Regions from separate parts of the Geobacillus lituanicus genome, predicted to be linked through region 1. Evidence: riboswitches for the same ligand, from Rfam matches in the RefSeq annotation. Region 1 holds a riboswitch; the other holds the start of a gene.
The links. A riboswitch is a leader RNA that binds a small molecule or an ion and turns the genes downstream of it on or off. The one in region 1 is predicted to bind S-adenosylmethionine.
Positions count from the first base shown of each region.

Region 2: linked by a shared signal. The riboswitch ahead of ACR1UW_RS05180 (bifunctional homocysteine S-methyltransferase/methylenetetrahydrofolate reductase) and the one ahead of ACR1UW_RS15985 (methionine ABC transporter ATP-binding protein) in region 1 are both predicted to bind S-adenosylmethionine.

Region 1 covers NZ_CP194773.1:3,115,406-3,119,601, reverse strand. Annotated here, with positions in the region: gene gcvH (glycine cleavage system protein GcvH) at 1-283, shown strand, start outside; gene ACR1UW_RS16005 (YusG family protein) at 358-594, shown strand; gene ACR1UW_RS16000 (toprim domain-containing protein) at 671-1,030, shown strand; gene ACR1UW_RS15995 (thioredoxin family protein) at 1,027-1,341, shown strand; gene ACR1UW_RS15990 (sterol-binding protein) at 1,495-1,839, shown strand; SAM riboswitch class I at 1,913-2,022, shown strand; gene ACR1UW_RS15985 (methionine ABC transporter ATP-binding protein) at 2,115-3,143, shown strand; gene ACR1UW_RS15980 (methionine ABC transporter permease) at 3,133-3,801, shown strand; gene ACR1UW_RS15975 (MetQ/NlpA family ABC transporter substrate-binding protein) at 3,816-4,196, shown strand, end outside.
Region 2 covers NZ_CP194773.1:1,029,970-1,034,165, forward strand. Annotated here, with positions in the region: gene metH (methionine synthase) at 1-285, opposite strand, end outside; gene ACR1UW_RS05180 (bifunctional homocysteine S-methyltransferase/methylenetetrahydrofolate reductase) at 278-2,125, opposite strand; SAM riboswitch class I at 2,195-2,297, opposite strand; gene ACR1UW_RS05185 (hypothetical protein) at 2,366-2,518, opposite strand; gene ACR1UW_RS05190 (ABC transporter ATP-binding protein) at 2,579-3,637, shown strand; gene ACR1UW_RS05195 (ABC transporter permease) at 3,634-4,196, shown strand, end outside.

The sequences.
Region 1 (4,196 bases):
GCTGGGCGACATCGTCTTCGTCGAGCTGCCGGAAGTCGGCGCGGAACTGACGGCGAACGAGCCGTTCGGCAGCGTTGAGTCGGTGAAAACCGTCTCGGAATTGTATGCGCCGATCAGCGGCACGGTCGTCGAAGTGAACGAAGCGTTGAACGACAATCCGGAATATGTGAACGAATCGCCGTATGAAAAAGCATGGATGATCGTCATCGAGCCGAAAGACTTGAGCGAAGTGGACAACTTGTTGACGGCCGAACAATACGAAGCGATGATCAACGAAGGATAAACGTTCCTGCAAAGTTCGCTTCGAGCCGGGCACCCTATACATACCGGAATTTGATGAAAAAAGGGGTGCTCGCAATGGTGCTGCAAACGAAGCAACTGGATGTCACGGACCGGGTCACCGGCAAATGGAACGGCCGCACGATCGAGCTGTACGAGGAAGGCGAGCTCATCGGCCGCCTTCCGCTTCCGGCGGCCGTCGCGTGGAAAAACGGGTATAGCGAACAAAATGGAAGAATTTACAAGCAGGTCACCGCTACCGTTGAACCGGATCAAAAATATGTCGACTGCGACGGGGAGGCGGGCTGGTGTTAGGAAGCAACGGCGGATGGCCGTTGCTTTTCTGTTGCCATACAATATTGTATCCTCATTCACGTTAGGTGGGTCGGACATGCGACAAGCGGAAAAAGTGATTATTGTGGAAGGGCGGTCAGATAAGGAAAAAGTGGCGGCCGTGCTGAACGAGCCGGTTGTCATCATTTGCACGAACGGCACGATCAGCGATGCGCGCCTCGAGGAGCTGGCCGATGAACTCGAAGGGCGGGATGTGTACGTGCTCGCCGATGCCGACGAGGCGGGGGAAAAATTGCGCCGGCAGTTCCGCCGCGCGTTTCCGGAAGCGGGGCATATTTACATTGACCGGGCGTATCGCGAAGTGGCGGCCGCTCCGATCTGGCATTTGGCGCATGTGCTGCTGCGCGCCCATTTTGACGTCCGTATCGAATCGTTCATGAGAGGAAGAGGCGAGTGAACACAATCGGTCGAAACGATATTAAGCGAATGGTGGAAGGGGAGCCGCTTCTGGCTCTTTCGCTGTATACCCCGCTGTGCGGCACGTGCCAGTTGGCGAGGCGCATGCTTGTTGTCCTAGAACAATTGTTTCCGGACATACCGTTTTGCGAAACGGACATCAACTACATCCCCGAGCAGGCGGCGGCGTGGAAAATTGAAAGCGTTCCGTGCCTGCTTCTTTTCGCCGGCGGAGAGATCATCGGCAAATGGTATGCGTTCCATTCGGTCCCTTATTTGTACGAAGCGATCCGCGCCCGTTTGCCGCGCTGACGATCCGCCGTTTTTTGACGCCGTTTGACACATTTCTTGGGAAATGACAAAAACGGCGTTGGTTCGCCACGGCGGCTGTCGAGATTTTTGTAAAGGATTCTCCCCCCTCGGCATGGAAATAAAAGGACAAAGGAGATGGGGGGAGGATGCTCAATGGAAATGCGCGAGTTGGTAGGGCAGTTTATGGAACGGATGCAAACGTTGCGCCATTTGTTGCCGATTTTGCCGGATGAGCAGCTGTATGTCCGCTTTGAAAGCGAGGAAGAGACCGCCATGGTGGCGCTCGGCAAGGAGCCGGCCGCCGGAAGGGAACCCGATGAACGGAACGTCTTGACGGTGCGCGGCTCCAAAAAAGCGCTCTGCTCGCTTTTAGGCGGCGAGCTGAAGCTGCAGCAGCTCGTCCGGCTGCGCGAAGTGCATGTATCGGGAAGCTTTCGCCATCTGTTGCTGCTTGAGTCGCTCCTCCATTTGGCCAAGCCGTATCGGCATGTTGGGTGAAATTTTTATTGACAATGTTCGACACAAGGTGATACAATCACAGCTGTAATCAATCGAATAGGCGATTGTTGCGCTCTTATCAAGAGAGGTGGAGGGATGTGCCCAATGAAGCCCGGCAACCGTCAGCGCCTGCGCTGAAAAGGTGCCAATTCACACAAAGCGGCCTGCTTTGAGAGATAAGAGACGGAATGGTGCATCATACCTTTCTGTTCTCTGCGGGCAGAAAGGTTTTCTTTTTGCGCTCCGCCGCCTTGGGGAGGAAGGAAGGTGAAACGATGATTACACTCGAACATGTGACAAAAATCTATCAAGCGGCTAACGGCTCGGTCACGGCCGTCGACAATGTGTCGCTTGAGATTCGCGAAGGGGAAATTTTCGGCATTATCGGCTACAGCGGCGCGGGGAAAAGTACGCTCATCCGCTTGCTCAATGGGCTCGAGAAGCCGACGGGCGGCAAGGTGATCGTCGCCGGCCGCGACATGGGGCGCATCAAAGGGCGGGAGCTGCGCAAGGCGCGTCAAGAGATCGGGATGATTTTCCAACATTTCAACTTGCTTTGGTCGCGCACAGTGCGGGAAAACATTGCGTTTCCGCTCGAGATTGCGGGTGTTCCGAAAGCGGAGCGGCAAAAACGGGTCGATGAATTGATCGAGCTCGTCGGGCTCACGGGGCGGGAAGAGGCGTATCCGTCGCAGTTGAGCGGCGGGCAAAAGCAGCGTGTCGGCATTGCCCGGGCGCTCGCCAACAACCCGAAAGTGCTGCTTTGCGACGAGGCGACATCGGCGCTCGACCCGCAGACGACCGATGCGATTTTGGACCTGCTTGTCGACATCAACAAGCGGCTCGGGCTGACGATCGTGCTCATCACCCATGAGATGCACGTCATCCGCAAAATTTGCGACCGCGTCGCCGTGATGGAAAACGGCAAAATCGTTGAGCAGGGCGACGTGCTGCACGTGTTCCGCAACCCGCAGCAGCCGATCACGAAGCGGTTCGTCAAGCAGCTCGTCGAGCCGGAAGAGACGGAAGAGGCGATTTCCCATTTGTTTGGCCAATATCCGAGCGGGCTGATCGCGCAGCTGACGTTTGTCGGCGCGGCGGCCGGCCAGCCGCTCATCAGCCAGGTCGTGCGGCAATTTGCCGTCGATATGAATATTTTGCAAGGGAAAATTTCGCAAACCCATCAAGGCGCTTATGGGGTGCTGTTTGTGCACATCGATGGGGCGGCGGATGAAATTGCCCGGGCGCTTGACTACATTCAAAGCCAGCAGGTGGCGGTGGAGGTGATTCACGATGCTCGCTAACCTCCTGCCGAACGTCCAATGGGAGACAATGTGGGCGGCGACGGTCGAGACGCTGTATATGACGGGAGTGGCGGTGGCGGCCACTTTCGTCCTCGGAATCGTTCTTGGCTTGCTTCTATTTTTGACAGCGAAGGGCAACCTATGGGAAAACCGGTTTGTCAATACAGTGATTGCGGCGTTTGTGAACATTTTCCGCTCGATTCCGTTTATTATTTTGATCATTTTGCTCATTCCGTTTACCACCTGGCTTGTTGGGACGATGCTTGGCGCCAATGCGGCGCTGCCGGCTTTGGTCATTGGGGCCGCGCCGTTTTACGCCCGCATGGTGGAGATTGCCCTTCGCGAAATTGATAAAGGCGTCATCGAAGCAGCCCAAGCGATGGGCGCCTCAACGTGGACGATCATTTGGAAAGTGCTGCTGCCGGAATCGTTGCCGGCGCTCGTCTCCGGCATTACGGTGACGGCCGTGTCGCTCGTCAGCTATACGGCGATGGCTGGAGCCATCGGCGCCGGCGGGCTTGGGAACTTGGCGTATTTGGAAGGATTCCAGCGCAGCCATAACGATGTGACGTTTGTCGCGACCGTGTTGGTGCTCGTCATTGTCTTTGTCATTCAGTTGATCGGTGACGTTGTCACTTCCAAAATTGATAAACGATAAGGAGGAAGAAAACGATGAAAAAATGGCTCGGCGCCCTGTTCGCTGCTGTTCTTGTCTTCGCTTTGGCGGCGTGCGGCGGCAACGACAACAACAACGCGGCCGAGGGGGGCAAAGGCGGCGAATTGGTGAAACTGAAAGTCGGCGCGTCGAACGTGCCGCACGCGGAAATTTTGGAAAAAGCGAAACCGATTTTGAAGAAAAAAGGCATCGACTTGGAGATCATTACGTTCCAAGATTACATCTTGCCGAACAAAGCGTTGGCCGATAAAGAAATCGACGCCAACTACTTCCAGCACATTCCGTACTTGGAATCGCAAATGAAAGAACACGGCTATGATTTCGTCAACGCCGGCGGCATTCACATTGAGCCGATCGGCCTGTATTCCAAAAAATAC
Region 2 (4,196 bases), 1.2 Mb from region 1:
GTTCAGCTCAAGCGCCAAATGACCGAGGTTGTATTCATCGAGCACAATGCGCGTCGCCCCGAACGTGTTCGTTTCGATGATGTCAGCGCCCGCTTCCAAATACGCTTCGTGAATGCGGCGGATGACAGGCGGGGCGGTGAGGGTCAAATATTCGTTGCACCCTTCATACGCCTCGCCGCCAAAATCGGCGGCTGATAGGTTGGCGCTTTGGATCATCGTCCCCATCGCGCCGTCAATGACGAGAATTTTTCGCTGCAGCTGCTGTTCTAAGGTGATGTTAGCCATGAACAACCTTCCTTTCTTTGGCGGCCGCTTCTTTTTCATGGATGTAGCGGACGAGCTCGACTGTCATGTCATAGCGCAAAAACGGCGTGATCAAATAAATGCCGTTAAACAAATCAAACGCCGCGTCAATGAGCGATTTGGCGATGGCAATTCCTTCGCGCGCCGCTTCTACTGGGTCGCTGCCGCAGGCGGCCATGCGGGCGCGAATCTCGTCCGACAGAGTGATCCCCGGCACTTCATGGTGCAAAAACTCGGCGTTGCGCGCGCTCACAAGCGGCATAATGCCGATGTAGATCGGCGTGGCGAGATGTTTCGTTGTTTCGTATATTTGCACGATTTTTTCTTCCGAGTAAACCGGCTGGGTCAAGAAATAGTGGGCGCCGCATTGAATTTTTTTCTCCATTCGCTCAACCGCTTTATCCAAATGGCGGACGTTCGGATTGAAGGCCGCACCGATCGAGAAGTTCGTTTTTTGCCCAAGCGGTTTGCCCGAGTACGATAATCCCTCGTTGAATTGGCTGATCAGGCGGATGAGATCGAATGACGACACATCATACACGGACGTCGCTCCCGGGAAATCGCCGATTTTCGACGGGTCGCCGGTAATAGCGAGCACGTCGGTGATGCCGAGCGTATGCAAGCCCATCAAATGCGACTGCAGGCCGATCAAGTTGCGGTCGCGGCACGTAATATGCACGAGCGGGCGGACGCCGAGCCGCTCTTTCACGATAGTGGCGACGGCGGCGTTGCTGATGCGCGGCGTGGCAAGTGAGTTGTCAGCTAACGTCAGTGCGTCGATGCCAGCGTCATGGAGCGCTTTCGCCCCAGCGAGAAACTTGTCAATGCCGAGTTGCTTCGGCGGATCGAGTTCGACAATGACCGAGCGGCGCGTGCGGGCGAGCTCGGGAAGCGGAGTCGGCGCGGGCCGATCGGCTTGCACCGATACAGATGCCGTGCGCCGCTTCACCGTTTTTTCCGTCACCGGCGTCCGGTCGGCGAGCGCCTTTGCCATTGCCTCAATATGTTTCGGCGTCGTGCCGCAGCACCCGCCGATCAAGCGCACCCCTTGATCGCGGAACGCTTTGGCCGCCTCTTCAAAATATTCCGCGTTCGTTTCATAGACAAGCCGGCCGTCGCGGTAATCCGGGAGGCTCGCGTTCGGATACGCCGACAAAAATGCGCGATTGGGCAGGGGCACTTCCTCAAGCGACTGAATCATATAGTGCGGACCAAGCCGGCAGTTGAGCCCGACAACATCGGCCCCGAGCGCCTCCAGGCGGCTAAGGGCGTCCGCGAGCGGCGTGCCGTCTTGCAAAACGCCGACTTCATGGAGCGACACATGGGCGATAATCGGCAAGTCCGTCTCTTTGCGCGCGATGGCAAGCACCGTCTCCAACTCTTCCAAATCGTAATACGTCTCCAGCAGCACACCATCAACCCCTTCGGCAAGCAGCACAAACAGCTGCTCGCGAAACGTCCGTTTCACTTCTTCGAGCGTGACGACGCTTTTGTTTAACGTGCGCAGCCCTCCGATCGTTCCGAGCACGTACGCCCCCCCATTGGCTGCTTGCTTCGCCAGTCTTACAGCGGCGCGATTGATCGTCGGCACCTCGTCTTGCAAGCCGTAGCGCGCGAGTTTCACATAGTTGGCGCCGTATGTATTCGTCTGAATGACATCGGCGCCCGCCGCGATATACGCTTCATGAATATGAATGATTTCGTCTGGATTCGATAGATTCAATTCTTCAAAACAACGGTCGACGCCATGCGAATATAACAGCGTCCCCATCGCTCCGTCGGCGATGAGAATGCGTTGTTTCAACTCATCGAGCAGCCCCACGTTTGATTCCCCCATTTCGTTGTAGTAAAAGAAAAAAGCCTTCTAAGAAGAAGACTTTTCGTTCGCTTCTTCTTATCTTCCAGGCTGTTGCCTGTCTGGATTTAGCACCTTGGCCGCGGGCCAGGTTGCTGAGGGTTCACCGGGCCAGTCCCTCCCCCTCTCTTGATAAGAATGTCCGTATGCGGTTGTTTATTTCGTCTTGACTATTACTATATAATTTAATGTATTTTTTGAAATTATTCAATACGGTGAAGCAAGGAAATTTGAAAAAACGATCAATGAGACAGCGGCTTTCCGCATTGCGGGCAAAATTGGAAGCTGTTCTGCGGAATAGTCAGCCGCTTTTTGTTTTTTAGTCGCCGACATGGCGGAAAGCATATTTTTCCGTTGCACTTTCTACTCTCCTATGTTCTAATTAGGAATAGTGAACATCAAGAAGATGGGGGGCTGAAAGTGAACGGAGAAATCATCCGCTTCGAGCGAGTGACGAAGGAATACGACGGCGCAGCCGTACTGGATGATGTCAGTTTTGCGATGGAGCGCGGGAAGTTTTATACGCTGCTTGGCCCGTCAGGGTGCGGGAAGACGACGATTTTGCGGCTGATTGCCGGGTTTATCGAACCGACGGAAGGAACGATTTATTTCCACGGGAAGCCGATTCAAAACGTCCCGCCGAACAAACGGCAAGTCAACACTGTTTTTCAAGACTATGCGTTGTTCCCTCACCTCGATGCGTTTGAAAACGTGGCATTTGGCTTGCGCGTGAAAAAGATGAAAGAAGCGGACATCCGCCAAAAAGTGAGCGAAGCGCTCCGGTTTGTCAACTTGGAAGGCTATGAGCGCCGCCGCATTCAAGAGATGTCCGGCGGCCAACGCCAGCGCGTCGCGATTGCGCGGGCGATTGTGAATGAGCCAGAAGTGTTGCTCTTGGATGAGCCGCTATCGGCCTTGGATTTGAAGCTGCGCACGGAAATGCAGTATGAACTTCGCGAACTGCAGCGCCGCTTAGGGATTACGTTCATTTTTGTCACGCATGATCAAGAAGAAGCGTTGGCGATGTCCGATTACATTTTTGTTCTGAATAAAGGAAAAATTCAGCAGTTTGGGACGCCGAAAGACATTTACGACGAGCCTGTCAATCGATTCGTCGCCGATTTCATTGGCGAATCGAACATTTTGTCAGGGCGCATGATCGACGATTTCCTCGTCGAATTTGCCGGCAAACAGTTTGCGTGTGTTGACCGCGGCTTCGCGCCAAACGAACCGGTCGATGTCGTCATCCGCCCGGAAGATTTGGAGCTCGCGGCGCCGGAAGACGGGCAGATCGTCATCCGCGTCGATTCGCTCTTATTCCGCGGTGTCCATTATGAAATTTGCGGCTATGACGAAAACGGAAACGAATGGCTTGTCCATTCGACGAAAAAGGCCGAAGTCGGGGAAACGGTCGGCCTTCGTTTTGAACCGGAAGCGATTCACGTCATGCGACTCGAAAAGGAGGATGAGGACGCATGACGGAACGGGCGTGGCGGAACTGGTATTTAATCCCTTATGGCATTTGGCTTGTGCTGTTTGTCGTGGCCCCGATTGTCTTTTTGGTGTATGAATCGTTTTTGGATCTTGACGGCCATTGGACGTTGTCCAACTACAAATCCGTGTGGACGCCCATTTATTTGAAAATGATGGCGTATTCGTTTTGGTATGCGTTTTTAATCACGCTTGTGTCGCTGCTCATCGGCTATCCGACCGCCTATTGGCTGACGAAGACGCGGCACAAGCAGCTATGGCTGTTGTTGCTTATTTTGCCGATGTGGGTGAATTTGCTGCTGAAGGTGTATGCGTTTTTAGGGCTGTTCGGCACGTACGGGCTGGCCAACGATTTGTTGAAAGCGCTGGGCGTCGGGCCGCGGCAGCTGTTGTTCACCGATTTCAGTTTTGTCTTTGTGTCGGTGTACATTTTTATTCCGTTTATGGTGCTGCCGATTTTCAACGCGCTGGAGGAGCTGCCGCCATCGCTTGTCGATGCCGCCCGCGATTTGGGCGCTTCGGCTTGGACGACGTTCCGCCGTGTCGT